One region of the Flavonifractor sp. HCP28S3_F3 genome, then DNA from elsewhere that is predicted to be linked to it. Evidence: riboswitches for the same ligand, from Rfam matches in the RefSeq annotation. Region 1 holds a riboswitch; the other holds the start of a gene.
The links. A riboswitch is a leader RNA that binds a small molecule or an ion and turns the genes downstream of it on or off. The one in region 1 is predicted to bind FMN.
Positions count from the first base shown of each region.

Region 2: another riboswitch for FMN. It lies ahead of ACTNB1_RS07225 (ECF transporter S component); the one in region 1 lies ahead of ribD (bifunctional diaminohydroxyphosphoribosylaminopyrimidine deaminase/5-amino-6-(5-phosphoribosylamino)uracil reductase RibD).

Region 1 covers NZ_JBQHUF010000001.1:201,950-211,896, forward strand. The annotation lists gene ACTNB1_RS01015 (alanine/glycine:cation symporter family protein) at 1-548, shown strand, start outside; gene ACTNB1_RS01020 (amidohydrolase) at 616-2,241, shown strand; gene ribH (6,7-dimethyl-8-ribityllumazine synthase) at 2,290-2,757, opposite strand; gene ACTNB1_RS01030 (bifunctional 3,4-dihydroxy-2-butanone-4-phosphate synthase/GTP cyclohydrolase II) at 2,780-3,982, opposite strand; gene ribE (riboflavin synthase) at 4,001-4,648, opposite strand; gene ribD (bifunctional diaminohydroxyphosphoribosylaminopyrimidine deaminase/5-amino-6-(5-phosphoribosylamino)uracil reductase RibD) at 4,629-5,735, opposite strand; FMN riboswitch at 5,891-6,005, opposite strand; gene ACTNB1_RS01045 (hypothetical protein) at 6,084-6,329, opposite strand; gene ACTNB1_RS01050 (IS30 family transposase) at 6,458-7,504, opposite strand; gene ACTNB1_RS01055 (helix-turn-helix domain-containing protein) at 7,563-7,826, opposite strand; gene ACTNB1_RS01060 (helix-turn-helix domain-containing protein) at 8,207-8,443, opposite strand; gene ACTNB1_RS01065 (DUF4236 domain-containing protein) at 8,569-9,072, shown strand; gene ACTNB1_RS01070 (N-acetylmuramoyl-L-alanine amidase) at 9,138-9,947, opposite strand, start outside.
Region 2 covers NZ_JBQHUF010000005.1:212,081-217,577, forward strand. The annotation lists gene ACTNB1_RS07210 (recombinase family protein) at 1-21, shown strand, start outside; gene ACTNB1_RS07215 (hypothetical protein) at 187-801, shown strand; gene ACTNB1_RS07220 (SLOG family protein) at 838-1,335, opposite strand; FMN riboswitch at 1,499-1,632, shown strand; gene ACTNB1_RS07225 (ECF transporter S component) at 1,715-2,335, shown strand; gene ACTNB1_RS07230 (MATE family efflux transporter) at 2,519-3,940, shown strand; gene ACTNB1_RS07235 (Na/Pi cotransporter family protein) at 4,104-5,497, shown strand, end outside.

The DNA.
Region 1 (9,947 bases):
AGGTGTTTGTGGACACCTTCATCGTATGTACCATCACCGCACTGACGGTGCTGGTGTCCGGCGAGTGGACCAGCGGCGCCACCAACGCTACCCTGGCCCTTAACGTCTTTACCAATAACTTCGGTGCCTTCGGTACCGTTGTGCTGACCCTCATCATGATCGTCTTTTCTGTCACCACCTCCGGCGGCTGGTATGCCTACTACGAGGCGGTGCTCCGTCACCTGGCCAAGAACCATCCCAACGTGAAGAAGTACCTGCTCATCGTGTTCAAGTACTTTTACGCTGTGCCGCCCTTTGTGCTCACCCTGTACCTGATCTATGTGGGCGACCTGAGCATCTGGACCCTGGTGGACATCACCAGCGGCATCCCCACCTTTATCAATGTGGCGGTCATCCTGATCCTGTCCGGCCAGTACTTCAAGCTGCTGAAGGACTACAAGGCCCGGTACATGCACATCGGCGAGGTGCTTCCCGACGCGGTCATCTTCTACGAGGACAAGCCCGAAGTAAAGGCTGCGCTGGCAGCGGAAAAAGCACAGAAGCAGTAAGATACAGGACAGTTCGGCCGGGGCATTGCCGCCCCGGCCGCCGTCCGTGCAGGAAGGGAGTATCATCATGCGAACCATTTATTACGGCGGGCAGGTGTATACCGGTAGTCTGCCCCTTGCGGAGGCCTTTGCTGTGGAGGATGGCCGATTTGTCTTTGTCGGCACCAACCAGGAGGCCATGGCCCTGGCGGAAGAGGGCGGGGAGACGGTTGATCTGCAGGGGCAGTTCGTCTGCGCCGGCTTCAACGATTCCCACATGCACCTGCTCAACTACGGCTATGCCCTGCAGGTGGCCGACCTGTCCTCCAATACTGGATCTTTGGCCCAGGTGCTGGACACCATGCGGGCCTTTTTGAAGGAGAAGGGCTTTGCTCCCGGCCAGTGGGTGCGGGGCAGAGGCTGGAACCACGATTATTTCACCGACGAGCCCCGGTTCCCCAACCGGCATGATCTGGACAAGGTGAGTACCGAGCACCCCGTGTGCATCGTGCGCACCTGCGGCCATACCTGCGTGGTAAATACCAAGGCGCTGGAGCTGATCGGCGTCACGGCGGACACCCCCCAGCCGGAGGGCGGCTGCTTTGAACTGGGAGAGGATGGCCAGCCCAACGGTGTGTTCCGGGAGAACGGCATGGACCTGGTCTACGAAAAGCTGCCTCGTCCCGGCGTAGAAGAGCTGAAGGCCATGCTGCTGGACGCCCAGGCTCATCTCAATTCCTACGGCGTCACCTCCTGCCAGACCGACGACTTTACCGCCTTTGCCAACGTGGACTGGCATGACATCATGGAGGCCTACCGCCAGTTGGAGGCGGAGGGCAAGATGACCGTGCGCATGGCCCAGCAGGCCCAACTCACCACGGTGGAGGATCTGGAAGGCTTCCTGGCCGAGGGCTACAACACTGGCTGGGGCGACGAGTGGGTAAAGGTCGGTCCGCTGAAGATCCTGGGCGACGGTTCCCTGGGCGCCCGCAGCGCCTATCTCAGCCGGGATTATGCCGACAAGCCCGGCTATCGTGGTATCCCCATCTATACCCAGCAGCAGTTTGATGATCTTATCGGCTGCGCCAACCGCCACGGTATGCAGGTGGCAGTCCACGCCATCGGCGACGGAATCCTGGACCGGGTCCTCAGCGCCTACAAGAAGGCTCTGGCGGAGCATCCCCGGGACGACCACCGCCACGGCGTGGTCCACTGCCAGATCACTCGCCCCGATCAGCTGGCGGACTTTGCCTCCCTCCACCTGCACGCCTATGTCCAGCCCATTTTCCTGGACTATGATATTCACATGGTGGAGCAGCGGGTGGGTCCTGAGCTGGCCGCTACTAGCTACGCCTTCCGCACGCTGATGGATTCCGGTGTGTGGACTTCCTCGGGCACCGACTGCCCTGTGGAGCTGCCCCGTGCCCTGGCCTGCATCCAGTGCGCCGTCACCCGCCGTACTCTGAAGGACCGGGTGGGGCCCTATCTGCCTGAAGAGGCCCTGACGGTGCAGCAGGCCATCGACAGCTACACCATCCACAGCGCCCACGCCACCTTTGAGGAGGACAGCAAGGGCCGCATCGCGCCGGGCTACCTGGCAGACTTTGTGGTGCTGGGAGGCAATCCCTTTGAGGTTGATCCCTACTCCATCGGAGACATCCCCGTCCTCGCCACCTATGCGGGCGGGCACTGCGTCTATCAAGTCAACAGATAACAAAAATGGCCGCCAATTGGCGGCCATTTTTTTGTTGCGGAAAGAGGCTCAGCAGCCCATTTCCCGGATCAGGTTGACCATCTCGATGGCGCCCTCGGCGCACTCAGAGCCCTTGTTGCCTGCCTTGGAGCCGGCACGCTCAATGGCCTGCTCGATATTCTCGGTGGTGAGGACGCCGAACATCACCGGGATGCCGGTCTCCAGGGAGACGGCGGCAATGCCCTTGGACACCTCGTTACACACATAGTCATAGTGGCTGGTGGAGCCCCGGATGACAGCGCCCAGGCAGATCACCGCGTCGTACCTGCCGCTCTTGGCCATTTTGGAGGCGATGAGGGGGATCTCAAAGGCACCGGGGACCCAGGCCACCTGGATGTCCTCTTCCTTTACATTGTGACGCAGCAGTCCGTCCATGGCGCCGCTGAGCAGCTTGGAGGTAATGAATTCGTTGAACCGGGCCACCACGATGCCCACCTTGATGTTGCTGGATACCAGTTTTCCTTCAAATGTCTTCATAATAAGATCTCCTCTCATTTATTTAATAAGTAAGGATGTGTCCCATCCGTTCCTGCTTGGTCTTTAGGTAGAACAGGTCGTAGTCATTGGCGTCCATCTGGATGGGCACCCGCTGGGTGATCTCCAGGCCGAACTCGGAGAGCTGATAGACCTTGTCCGGGTTGTTGGTCAGCAGCCGCATGGTGCGCACGCCCAGATCCCGCAGGATCTGCGCTCCGGTCCAGTACTCCCGCAGGTCGGGGGCGAAGCCCAGCTCCACATTGGCGTCCACGGTGTCGAAGCCCTTCTCCTGGAGGGCATATGCCTTCAGCTTGTTGATAAGGCCGATGCCACGGCCCTCCTGCCGCATGTAGAGGACCACACCCCGACCCTCTTTCTCGATCTGCATCATGGCCGCGGCCAGCTGCTGACCGCAGTCGCAGCGGCAGGAGCCGAACACGTCTCCAGTGAGGCACTCGGAGTGGACCCGGCAGAGCACATCCTGTCCATCCCCAATGTCGCCTTTCACCAGAGCCACATGGTGCTCCCCGGTCAGGTCGTTGGTGTAGCCGTAGATCCGGAACTGGCCGTAGCGGGTGGGCATTTCTGCCACAGCCTCCCGCACCACGTGCTTGTCGTGGAGGCGGCAGTAGTCCTGCAGAGCCTTGATGGTGATGATCTTCAGACCCCACTCTTTGGCCTTTTCCAGCAGCTCGGAGGTGCGCATCATGGTGCCGTCGTCCCGCATGATCTCACAGCACAGGCCGCACTGTGCCAGACCGGCCAGCCGACAGAGATCCACCGTGGCCTCGGTGTGGCCGTTGCGGGTAAGCACGCCGCCCCGGCGGGCCACCAGCGGGAACACATGGCCCGGACGGCGCAGGTCCTCCGGCCGGGTGGACGGATCCACACACATCCGGCAGGTGAAGCCACGCTCCTCGGCGGAGATGCCGGTGGTGGTCTTGACGTGGTCGATGGAGATAGTGAAAGCAGTCTGATGGTTGTCGGTGTTGACCTTCACCATCTGTTCCAGCTGGAGCCGGTCGGCCAGCTCCTGACTCATGGGGGTGCAGATAAGGCCCTTGGCATGCATGGCCATAAAATTGACGTTCTCTGTGGTGGCAAACTGGGCGGCGCAGATCATGTCGCCCTCATTTTCCCGGTCCGGGTCGTCGATGGAGATGATGATGCGGCCTGCCCGCAGTTCCTCCAGCGCCTCTTCGACTGTACAGAACAATTCTTCCATAATTAACGTCCTCCTCGCTTAAAATCCGTTCCTGGCCAGAAAATCCAGGGTGATCCCGCCGGACGCCCGGGCTTCCGGGGCGGGCTTGAGCAGTTTCTCTACATATTTGCCAATGATGTCGGTCTCCAGGTTCACCAGATCCCCTTCCTTGCGGTCCCGCAGCACGGTTTGCGCCACCGTGTGAGGGATGGCGGAGATGGCGAACCGGTCGTCCTCCACCCGGGCCACCGTCAGGCTGATACCGTCCACGGCGATGGAGCCCTTTTCCACGATGTACCGCAGCACCTGAGGTGCGGCCTGGATGGTGTACCAGATGGCGTTGTCATCTTTTTGTACCTCCGCGACCCGGCCGGTGCCGTCAATGTGTCCGGCCACGATGTGTCCGCCGAACCGGCCGTCAGCAGCCATGGCCCGCTCCAGATTGACGGCGCTCCCGCGCTTGAGCTGCGCCAGGGAGGAGCGATCCAACGTCTCATGCATCACATCGGCGGTAAACCGGTCGGTGGAGAGGGTAGTGACCGTCAGGCAAACACCGTTCACCGCAATGCTGTCTCCGATCTTGGTGCCCTCCAGCACCGTTTTGGCCCGGATAGTGAGTATGGCAGACTGACGCCCTCGTTGGATGCCCTCCACCTGGCCCATCTCTTCAACGATTCCCGTGAACATCCGGGACCACCTCGCTTTCTATGAGAAAATCCTCACCAATTTGTGTGACAGTGCTGTGCGTCAGCCGGATCGCCTGAGACATCAGCGAAATTCCGGTCCCCTCCACCGGGGTCTTGGCTTCCTTTCCTCCTGCCAGTTTGGGCGCAATATAGGTCAGCACTTTCTGGACGATACCCTGCTCCAAAGCCGCCCAGTTCAGGGTGCCGCCGCCTTCCAACAGGATACTGTCGATCTCCCGCCGGCCCAGTTCATCCATCAGCCAGTTCAGGTCCACGTGACCGTCACGCTCCGGACCGGTCAGCACCTGGCAGCCTGCCGCCTCATAGGCCGCTCGCTTCTTCGGGTCTGTACAGCAGGTGGCCAGCAGGGTAGGGGAGTCCTTGGCGGTGGTCACCACCTGGGCAGTAAGAGGAGTGCGGAGCTGGGTGTCACAGATGATGCGCGTTGGGTTTCGCCCGCCGGGGATACGGCAGGTGAGAAGTGGATCGTCAGCCAGCACGGTGCCTATCCCCACCATAATGCCGGTATATCGGTGGCGCAGCTGCTGGACATGGGCCCGGGCCTCCGCGCCTGTGACCCATTTGGAGTCCCCGGTATAGGCGGCGATCTTGCCGTCCAGGGTCATGGCATATTTCATCACCACATAGGGGCGTTTGGTACGGATGTAGTGGAAAAAAACCTCATTCAGCTTCACACATTCGTCTTCCAGTACGTGCTCTGTGATCTCCACGCCGGCCTGCCGCAGCAGGGCCAGCCCTTTGCCCGCCACCAGAGGGTTGGGGTCACCCGAGCCTACCACCACCCGACGGATGCCTGCGTCCAGAATTGCCTGGGTGCAGGGGGGCTGTCTCCCGTAGTGGCAGCAGGGCTCCAGGGTAACGTATATCGTAGACCCCTGGGGGGATTCGGTACAGGCGGCCAGGGCATTGCGCTCGGCGTGCGGCTGACCGCATTTCTCGTGCCAGCCCTGTCCAATGATCCGGCCTTCTTTTACGATCACCGCCCCAACCATGGGATTGGGGGAGGCCCAGCCTACCCCTCGTTTGGCCAGCTCCAGGGCCAGAGCCATATAGTCCCGGTCCTCCATGGCATCATCTCCAAAAAACAAAAATTGCCCTGAACCATTTGTTCAGGGCAATCAAAAAGGCCGCACAAAACAGCTTCTGTGCAAACAAAAAACTCTGGGATGTTTTCACATACCAGAGCAATCGCAAAGTCCGCAGAATAAATATCCTGCATGGCAACGATCTTCTTTCATCCAGACTGTACTGTCGGCTTCGGAATCACACCGAATCATGCCTTACGGCTCGTGGGCTATACCACCGGTAGGGACTTTCACCCTGCCCTGAAGATCTGATTCAATTGACGGGATAAGTATACGCCGTCGGTACCCCGTTGTCAAGAGGATACCGACGGCATAAGGAAAAGTTTTCCGTCAGCGCACGGCGTTCTTTACACCGTTCGTCACATCCTTGGCTGCGTCGCCGATACCGTCGGCGATATCCTTTCCGGCCTCGCCAATATCGTCCATGATGCCCTCGGGCGTGGAGGTGACCTCCGGCATGGGACTGGAGGAGATCATAGGCGTGGGGCTGACGGTCTCGGGCACATTGGGCTTACAGGCCGCCAGCGGGAGCATCAGAGCAAAGGCCAATACAAGAAAAGTCAAATTCCGTTTCATTTCGGTCCTCCTGTTGTTTCAATGGGCTGCAAAAGTTAGTGTGGGCGGACAAAAGAAAACTATGCAAAAATTTTTTGCCTATTTTGCCGTTTGTCAAGAGTAAATGCACAAAAAAGCAAAAATATTTTTTATGAGGCCAGAATGAGGGCGATTTCTTCCCGGAAAAGCTGCTCGGAGCACAGATAACCGAACATTTTGCGGGGGTAGTTGTTCAGCCAGTCCTCGATCCGCTTGGTCTCCTCGTAGGAGACCGTGCTCAGGTCGGTGCCCTTCGGCAGGTGCCGACGTATGAGACCGTTCTGGTTCTCATTGGATCCGCGCTCGCTCGGCCGGTACGGGTGGCAGTAGTAGACCTCGGTGCGAGGGCCTCGGCCGGTGATGCTGCGCTCGATCCCGGCGGCGTCGGCAAACTCGCAGCCATTGTCGCAGGTGATGGATCTGAATACCTTCGGGAACAGGTCGCCGTACTTGGCCTCGAGCCCGTCAATCGCAGCGACGACGCTGGCGGCCGTCTTGTCCGGCGACGGTATAATGAGCTCCCAGCGCGTTTTCCGCTCGGTCATCACGATGTAGGTGTTGCTGACGCCTTGGCAGCTTTCGACGCTGTCCATCTCCCAGTGACCGAAGGTGCTGCGGTCGTTGATATGCTCGGGGCGATCCTCGATGCTCCGGCCGGCAGGCTTGCGGGGCATGGATCCGGCCGGGCGCTCTGGCTGGTGGCGCTTGCCGTGTTGCGGCAGCATGGAGACGGTCAGCTCGTCGCCGAAGATCTCGCCGCGGATGTAGTTGTAAGCGGTGCTTGCGCAGATGTGGGTCTTGAAGGGCCAGCCCTTGACCTCAGCCTCGCCGATCGCAGCCTCCGGGCTGTACTTCTCGTCGCGGATCTTGGCGATCAGGTAGTCGGCCAGCTCGTAGTCGTTGCCGATCTTCAGCTCCGGCCCCTTGGCGCGGAGGTTGGCCTCATAGCGGGCCTGTGCGCCTTCGGGGTTGTATCTGGTCTCGGTGGTGTAGTCGCTGTTGAGGTGCTCATAGGTGCACCGCTTCAGCTCCCGGTAGATGGTCGTATGATGGACGCCGAGCTCTTTGGCGATGTCTGTCGGCTTCATTCCTGCGCGGATGAAGGCGTCGAGCTGGATGCGCTTGGTCGGCGTCAGATGGCTCCAGTGCTGTCCCATTGTGTTCCCCTCCGTGATAAAAGAAAAGGGGCGGCCCGCCGGCCGCCCCTTCTGTGTGTCAGTGTTCCTCGTACTTTTTCAGGAGCTCGAGCGTCTCCTCGTCTGTGATGATGTCGGCCAGCCTGCACTCCAGCGCGTTGCAGATCTTCAGCAGCGTCGGCAGCTTCGCGCCGTTGATGTCCCGGGCGCCGCGCTCGTACTGCTGGAGCACCTGCACCTTTATCCCGGCCAGATCGGCGAGCTGAGACTGAGACAGGCCGGCAGCCTTGCGGAGCTTTTGCAGCCCCTCGCTTTTGTAGGTCACTTTGATCGAGATGTCCATGTTGTTCCTCCCGCTTGACTTTGCCGTGGTTTCGTGGTTATAATGAAAAGGAACGGCGGGCGGGATTTTTCCCGCCGTCCTTCGACCTTACTGCTTGGGCTTTTGGTTCGGCTTTATTGTGATCGTAATGGTGGCAACCTGTTCACACTTTAGAGCCTGTTCCAGCAGCTCGAGCAGTTTTTTCATCTGCTCAGCATCCACGGCTTTGCCTCCTTTCCGCGGTTTTGCTCTCCTTTCTTTCTGTACTCGGCTATCCCTTGCCTGTGATTATATTATAGAGCATTTGCTCTATAATGTCAAGCATAATTCGGCAGATTTTCAACATTTTCCCGCGTTTTTCCACAAAAAAAGCCGCACGGCGTCGCTGCCGTGCGGTTTTCTCATTCTTTCCCGAGCAGGTGGTTGATGGTGGTGCCGAGAGCGGTCGCCAGATAGTACAGCTCGTAGTCAGCGACGACTCTGCTGCCGTTTTCGATCCGGCTGATGACCTTCTGCGTGACGTCCAGCCCGATGATCTGGAGCTTGTAGGCGAGCTGTTCCTGTGACAGGTTTGCCCGCAGCCGCTCCTCCCTGACTCTCTCCCCGGAGATGTTGCACCTGCCGTCTGGTTTGTATATTTTCGCAGCCCTCGCCTCCCTTTATGCTAAAGATGACTATGCAATATTGACTTTACCAGTTTTGGCGTGGTAATATTATGCCAAAGATGACTAAACGCTAAAAAGCGCACATAGGAGGGAAAAGCATGGGTACAAGGTTTAGACGCAGCTTTAAGGTGGCCCCGGGTGTCCGGGTAAACCTGAACAAAAAGAGCGCGAGCATCAGCTTCGGCCCGAAGGGTCTGAAGCACACGGTCAGCACGACGGGGAAAAGCCACACGACCGTCGGGATCCCCGGGACGGGTCTGTCATATACGACGAGCTCCGGCGGGAAGTCCGGCGCGCAGCAGGGCGCGGTCAGCGTCCCCGCAGCGCAGCGGCCGACGTCGCCGAAAAGCAAGACGGTGGCGCTGCTGCTGTGCATCTTTCTCGGCTTCTTCGGTGTCCATCGGTTCTATGTCGGGAAAACCGGCACAGGCGTCATCTGGCTGCTGACGGCCGGGGCCTGCGGGATCGGCTGGTTGGTCGATATTTTCACCATCCTGCTCGGCGGTTTCTATGACTCCGAGGGCCGTGTACTGCGGTTCCGGCCCACAGAGGCCGATCTCGCCGCTGCCGGTGAAGCGCCGGATCCTGACGCCGAGGAGTAAAGCCCTACATAACAGAAAAAGCCCGCCCGGGATCTCCGGGCGGGTTTCTGCTTTTCTATGCGGTTTTAGAGTTTCGTGACGTAGTCCAGAGAGATCCAGCCCGCGCCGCTCTTGAGCTTGCCCCACTTGGTCGCGCCGGGGCCTGCGGCTTCGGCGACGATGGTGTAGATGCCCTTGCCCTTGATCTGGCCGGCGACGCCGTAGTTGGTGCCGGGGCCCTTACGGATGTTCAGCACGTCGGCCGTCGTCCGCACGCGGTAGCTCGTGGCCGTGCCGGTGCTGCCGGTCGAGATGTCCGCAGCGTTTACCCAGCCGTAAACGGTGGAGCCGCCGCCGCTGATTGCCTTCAGGTGGTACGGGTGCGCCTTGCCGGCCGCGACGGCCGTGATGGTGGCCTTGCCGGGCTTGCAGGTCTTGGCGTCCTTGGCTGCTGCGCTGGTGTAGTGCTGCGTGCCCTTGAAGTCGACCACGTCGCCGACCTTCAGGCCGGATGTAGTGCCGCCCGAGGTCTGACTGCCTGTGCTGCCGCCTGCATCCTTGACGCCGAGGCGCTTGTTGACCTCGGCCGCGATCTGGCCGTGGCGGTTGTAGAGGTAGTCGCCCGGGCAGCTCTTATTCGCGTAGTCCCTGTGCACGGTCATGTTGCAGCCGTTCAGGTGGTTCACGCGATCGTTTTTGCTGGTCGACCAGACGAGGCGCTTGATGCCGTTGCGCTTGCAGATGTCGGTCACGAGATCCAGCAGCGCGGCGTATGCCTTCGCGGAGACGGGCCAGTCAGGCGCGCCGCCGTTGTTGGCGACTTCGATGGTGACGGCCCGCTGGTCGTTGGCGTTGGACGAGGTGCACCACGAGCGGTTTGCCTCGTCGACGTACAG
Region 2 (5,497 bases), on a different contig from region 1:
TTCGACCTAAAACCCTTTTGAGGGGGAGCTTTTTTCTATCTATAAGGCGCTGTATCTTCCGATAAGGATTGTATCGAGGATCTTCGTTTCTACCCCACCCAGTGCTCCCAGGCCGCCATTGAGCGGGCTGTCAGCATCAAGGCCGGCAGCGCCGAGCTGCTGTATGTTTACATCGACGTGGAGCCGGTGAGCTTCCACCGGGGCTTCTACACTGTGGATGTGCGCTACTTCTACAAGGTCACCGCCGACGCCTTCGTGGGCGCCGCCCGGCCTGTGGAGGTCAGCGGCCTGTGCGTCTTTGACAAGCGGGTCATCCTCTTCGGCAGCGAGGGCAGCGCCAAGGTGTTCTCCTCCGAGCTGTCGGTGGACGGCCTGGATGAACAGAGCCTGCGCAAGACCAATCTCCCCACCGCCGTGGTGGAGGTGGTGGACCCCATCGTCCTCAACATGAAGCTGGTGGACGTGTGCGAGTGCCACCCCTGCGACTGCCCCCTGTCCGACGTGCCCCCCTGCATCTGCTCCTGCTTCGGCAGCGACCTGTGCTTCGGCGGCGACAACAAGCGCATTTACGTCACTCTGGGCCAGTTCTCCATCATCCGTCTGGAGCGTGATTCCCAGCTGCTCATGCCGGTGTACGACTACTGCATGCCCGAAAAGGAGTGCGCCTGCGGCGGCAACGACGAGGACCCCTGCGAGATGTTCCGCCATGTCAAGTTCCCCGTCAACGAGTTCTTCCCGCCCAACGATCCCAACCCCTCCCACGACTGCTGCCGGGAGCCCAAGGGCTGCTGCCACAGCTGAGAAAAGGGCCCATCCATTGCGGATGGGCCCTTTCTTTTATATGTCCAGGATCTTCACGTCCAGCCCCTGGCGCATGGCGTAGGTCAGGGTATACATGGTGCCTCCCAGCATCCCGTCGTACACGGCGATGAGCAGGGCGGAACGGTCCACCATGTAGCGGTTGCGGCGCAGCATGCACCCCTTGTCGTAATGGCGCTGCACCATGGTCTCCTGGTCACAGCGCTCCACCAGCGTGAAGTACCGCTCCCGCTCCCGTTCCCGCCAGTGGGCGGCCTGCTCCTCGCAGGGGATCACCGCCTCCAGCGTCACGTCCGGGCACCGCCGGCGCAGCTTCAGCACCGCCTCGCAGAAATAAAAGTCCGCTCCCCGTGCCATGCCGCACATGAAATGCCGCATGCCCCGGTCATAGGCCTCCTCCACCGCTTCATCCAGCCGCCCCTTCAGCGCAATGCACCGGGGATCAGTCTCGTTGTCCTTCCAGGGCAGCTTTTCCGGCCGGTGACCGGTAAAGCAGCACGTGGTCCTCCGCTCCATGCCCGCCGCCTCCCATCCGAGCAAAGTAAATTCAGCTTCTCCATTGTATTATATCCACAGGGACAAGTCAACGATTTATCGAACATTTGTTTTTCTGAAAAGTCCCATTTAGGGGTTGCTTTTTTCTTCGGACTGTGTATAATGAGGGTGGAACAACTGAATGAAATGTCTTCAGGGCAGGGTGAAAATCCCGATCGGCGGTACAGTCCGCGAGCCTTTTCGGCTGACCCGGTGGAACTCCGGGACCGACAGTGACGCGCACAGTGGGGCGCGAAGTCTGGATGGAAGAAGATGTGTTGAAATTGCGCATGCTCCTTTGATTTTGACACCTGGAAGACATGGTCTTTCAGGTGTTACTGATTTCTAAGGAGTGTTTTTTATGTCCGCAAGATCCGCCCGCATCAAGAAGCTGGCTGTCATGGCCATGCTGGTGGCTCTGTCCATTGTTCTGGTGTCCCTGGTCCACTTCCCCATCTTCGCCCCGGTGGCCTTCCTGGAGTATGACCCCGCCGACATCCCCATCCTGATCGGCACCTTCGCCTACGGTCCCCTGGCCGGCATCGTGCTGACGGTGGTGGCCAGCCTGATCCAGGGCTTTACCGTCAGCGCCCAGAGCGGCGTGATGGGCATCGCCATGCACATCTTTGCCACCTCCACCCTGGTGCTGGTGGCGGGCACCATCTATAAGATCCGCCACACCCGCTCCGGCGCGGTGATCGCCCTGGCGGCCGGCGTGCTGGCCATGACCGCCGCCATGATGGTGTTCAACCACTTCATCACCCCCTACTTCATCACCCCCGACTGGAGCGACGCCGCCGCCGTGGCCGCCAACCGGGCTTATGTGGACACCCTGCTGTTCCCCTTCATCGCCCCCTTCAACCTGATCAAGGCCGGTGCCAATTCTGTGGTCACCTTTCTGGTGTACAAGGTGGTCTCCCGGTACATCGTCCACGGGGACGCCTTTGCCTCCAAGCCCCGGAAGGCCGCCGATCAGGCCTGAGCCTTCCTCTCAAAAACAGCAGAGAACAGCACCTGCGGTTTTGTTGAAATCTGCCTTTGAAAAAGGGCGGACGGCATTTTATAATAAGTGTATAGCGTGTGGCCGAAGGCATAAATCCAGCTTTCGGCCACACGCTTTTTTGTCGCCCGTCAAAGGGTCCAGCAAAAAAGGAGGCTGCTGCTTATGCACGAACAATCCAACTCATTTCTGGTCACCCAGCCCATCGGAAGCCTGATGCGGCGCTACGCCATCCCCTGTATCATCTCCCTGCTGGTGGCGGCCCTGTACAATATCGTGGACCAGATCTTCATCGCCAACGCCAGCTACCTGGGCTCCTACGGCAACGCCGCCAACACGGTGGTCTTTCCCCTGACCGTGGTGGCTCTGGCCATCGCGGTGATGATCGGCGACGGCTGCTGCGCCTTCGTCAGCATCAGCCTGGGCTCCGGCCAGACCGACCGGGCCAGGAAGAGCATCGGCAGCGCCATCCTGCTCAGCGTGCTGCTGGGCATCCTGCTGACCGCCTGCTACCTGCTCTTCTCCCAGCAGATCCTCACCATGTTCGGCGGCCAGGTCAACCAGGAGACCTACGCCTGCGCCAAGGAGTATTTCTTCTGGATCACCCTGGGAGTGCCCTTCTACATGTTCGGCCAGGCCATGAATCCCATCATCCGCTCCGACGGCAGCCCCCGGTTCGCCATGGCCTCCACCCTGGCAGGGGCGGCGGTCAACCTGGTCCTGGACCCGGTGTTCATCTTCGGCTTCCGGTGGGGCATGATGGGAGCCGCCGTGGCCACCATCCTGGGGCAGATCCTCACCGCCCTGCTGTCCGTCCGGTACCTGTGCCGCATGAAGGCCGTCCGGCTGGACAGAAGCTGCTTCCGGCTCCACGGGGACCTGGCTAAACGCTATCTGCCCCTGGGCATCTGCAGCTTTCTCTCCCAGATCTCCCTGGTGGCCGCCATGGCCGCCATCCAGAACATGACCCTGAAATACGGCGCTCTGGACCCCATCTTCTCCCAGAGCCAGTACGCCCAGATCCCTCTGGCGGTGCTGGGCATCGTCATGAAGTTCTTCCAGATCGTCATCTCGGTGGCGGTGGGCATGGCCGCCGGATGCATCCCCATCATCGGCTATAACCTGGGAGCGGAGCGCCGGGACCGGGCCGCCGGTCTGCTTACCCGGCTGATCCTGGCGGAGGCCGCCGTGGGCGCGCTGGCACTGGTGATCGTGGAGCTCTTCCCCGGCCAGCTTATCGGCCTGTTCGGCGCCGCCAATGAAAGTACCTACTACACCCAGTTCGCCGTCCGCTGCTTCCGGGTCTACCTGTGCATGATGGTCCTGGCCACGGTAAACAAGGCCGCCTTCATCTATCTCCAGGCTCTGGGCAAGTCCTTCCTCTCCACCGCCCTGTCCATGATCCGGGAGGTGGTTTTCGGCGTGGGCCTGTCCCTGCTCCTCCCCCGCTTTTTCGGCCTGGACGGTGTCCTCTACTCCATGCCCGTATCCGACGTCCTCACCTTCCTGATCTCCGCCGTGGTGCTGGTCCGCACCTACCGCGCCCTCCGCCAGGGCGGGGACGGAGCGAGTTTCAGCGCTCTCTGAAATTTCGTCTAAAAACAACTCCTCCATTTTGGCACAACCACCAAAATTCCCGAAAAACCGCCCCTGCCATTTACGGGAGCCGGGCGGAGAGCTATAATTAGGCTGTGTAAATTTGATGTGTACCACTACTATTTGGCCTGCGGGCCAGATTTGGGGGAGAATCGTGGAATTAGGAAATATCATTGCCGTGCTGGGTGCGGTGGCCACCTTCCTGTTTGGTATGTCCACCATGACCGACGGTCTGGAAAAGCTGTCCAGCGGCCGGCTGGAGAACATTCTGGAGCGGCTGACCAGCAACGTCATTAAAGGTGTGCTGCTGGGCGCCGTAGTCACCGGTCTGATCCAGAGCTCAGCCGCCACCACCGTTATGTGCGTGGGCTTCGTCAACGCCGGCATCATGAAGCTGGAGCAGACGGTGGGCATCATCATGGGCGCCAATATCGGCACCACCGTCACCGCTCAGCTGCTGAGCCTGGGCGACATCTCGTCGGACAACATCGTGCTGATGTTCCTCAAGCCCTCCTTCCTGGGCCCCATCCTGGCAGTCATCGGCATCATCTTCTATATGTTTATCAAAAGCGGGCACAAAAAGACCATCGGACAGATCGTCCTGGGTCTGGGCCTGCTGTTTATCGGTATGAACACCATGTCCACGGCGGTGGCTCCCCTCCAGGATCTGCCGGAGTTCCAGGCGGTGTTCACCGCCTTCTCCAACCCCTTCCTGGGCGTGGCCGTGGGCGCTCTCATTACCGCCCTGCTCCAGTCCTCTTCCGCGTCCATGGGCATCCTGCAGGCCATCAGCACCACCGGTGTGGTCACCTTCCACATCGCCATGCCGCTGATCATGGGCCAGAACATCGGCACCTGCATCACCGCCCTCATTTCCTCCATCGGCGCCTCCCGCAACGCCAAGCGCACCGCCATGATCCATCTGTTCTTCAACATCATCGGTTCCCTGTTCTTCCTGGTGGCCCTGTATGCGGGCAACGCCCTGTTCTCCTTCCCCTTCTGGGGCGCCACCATGAATATGAGCTCCATCGCCAACCTGCACCTGGCCTTCAACGTGGCCTGCACCGCCCTGCTGCTCCCCTTCAACCGCCAGCTGGTGAAGCTGGTGAAGCTGGTGGTGCCCGGCGACGCGGAGGAGCGGGAGCTGTCCGTGCTGGACGACCGCTTCCTGTCCTCCCCCTCCCTGGCTCTGGAGAAGGCCCACGATGCGGTGGTACAGATGGGCGAGTTCGCCCGGGACAACTTTCTGCTGTCTGTGGAGCTGATTAAGAAGTTCGACGCCAAGAAGCTGGAGCGGCTCAATGAGACTGAGACCGCCCTGGATAAGCTGGAGGAGCTGCTGGACAACTACCTGGTGAAGCTCACCGACCGGGCCCTGACGCCGGAGGAGAGCGCCAAGGTGTCCGAGCTGCTCCACACCCTGTCCGACTTTGAGCGGATCGGCGACTACGCCGTCAACGTCTCGGAGTGCGGAGCTGCCCTGCATAACCGGGGCATCGCCTTCTCCGCCCAGGCGCAGGGCGAGCTGGATCAGCTGGCCGCCGCCGT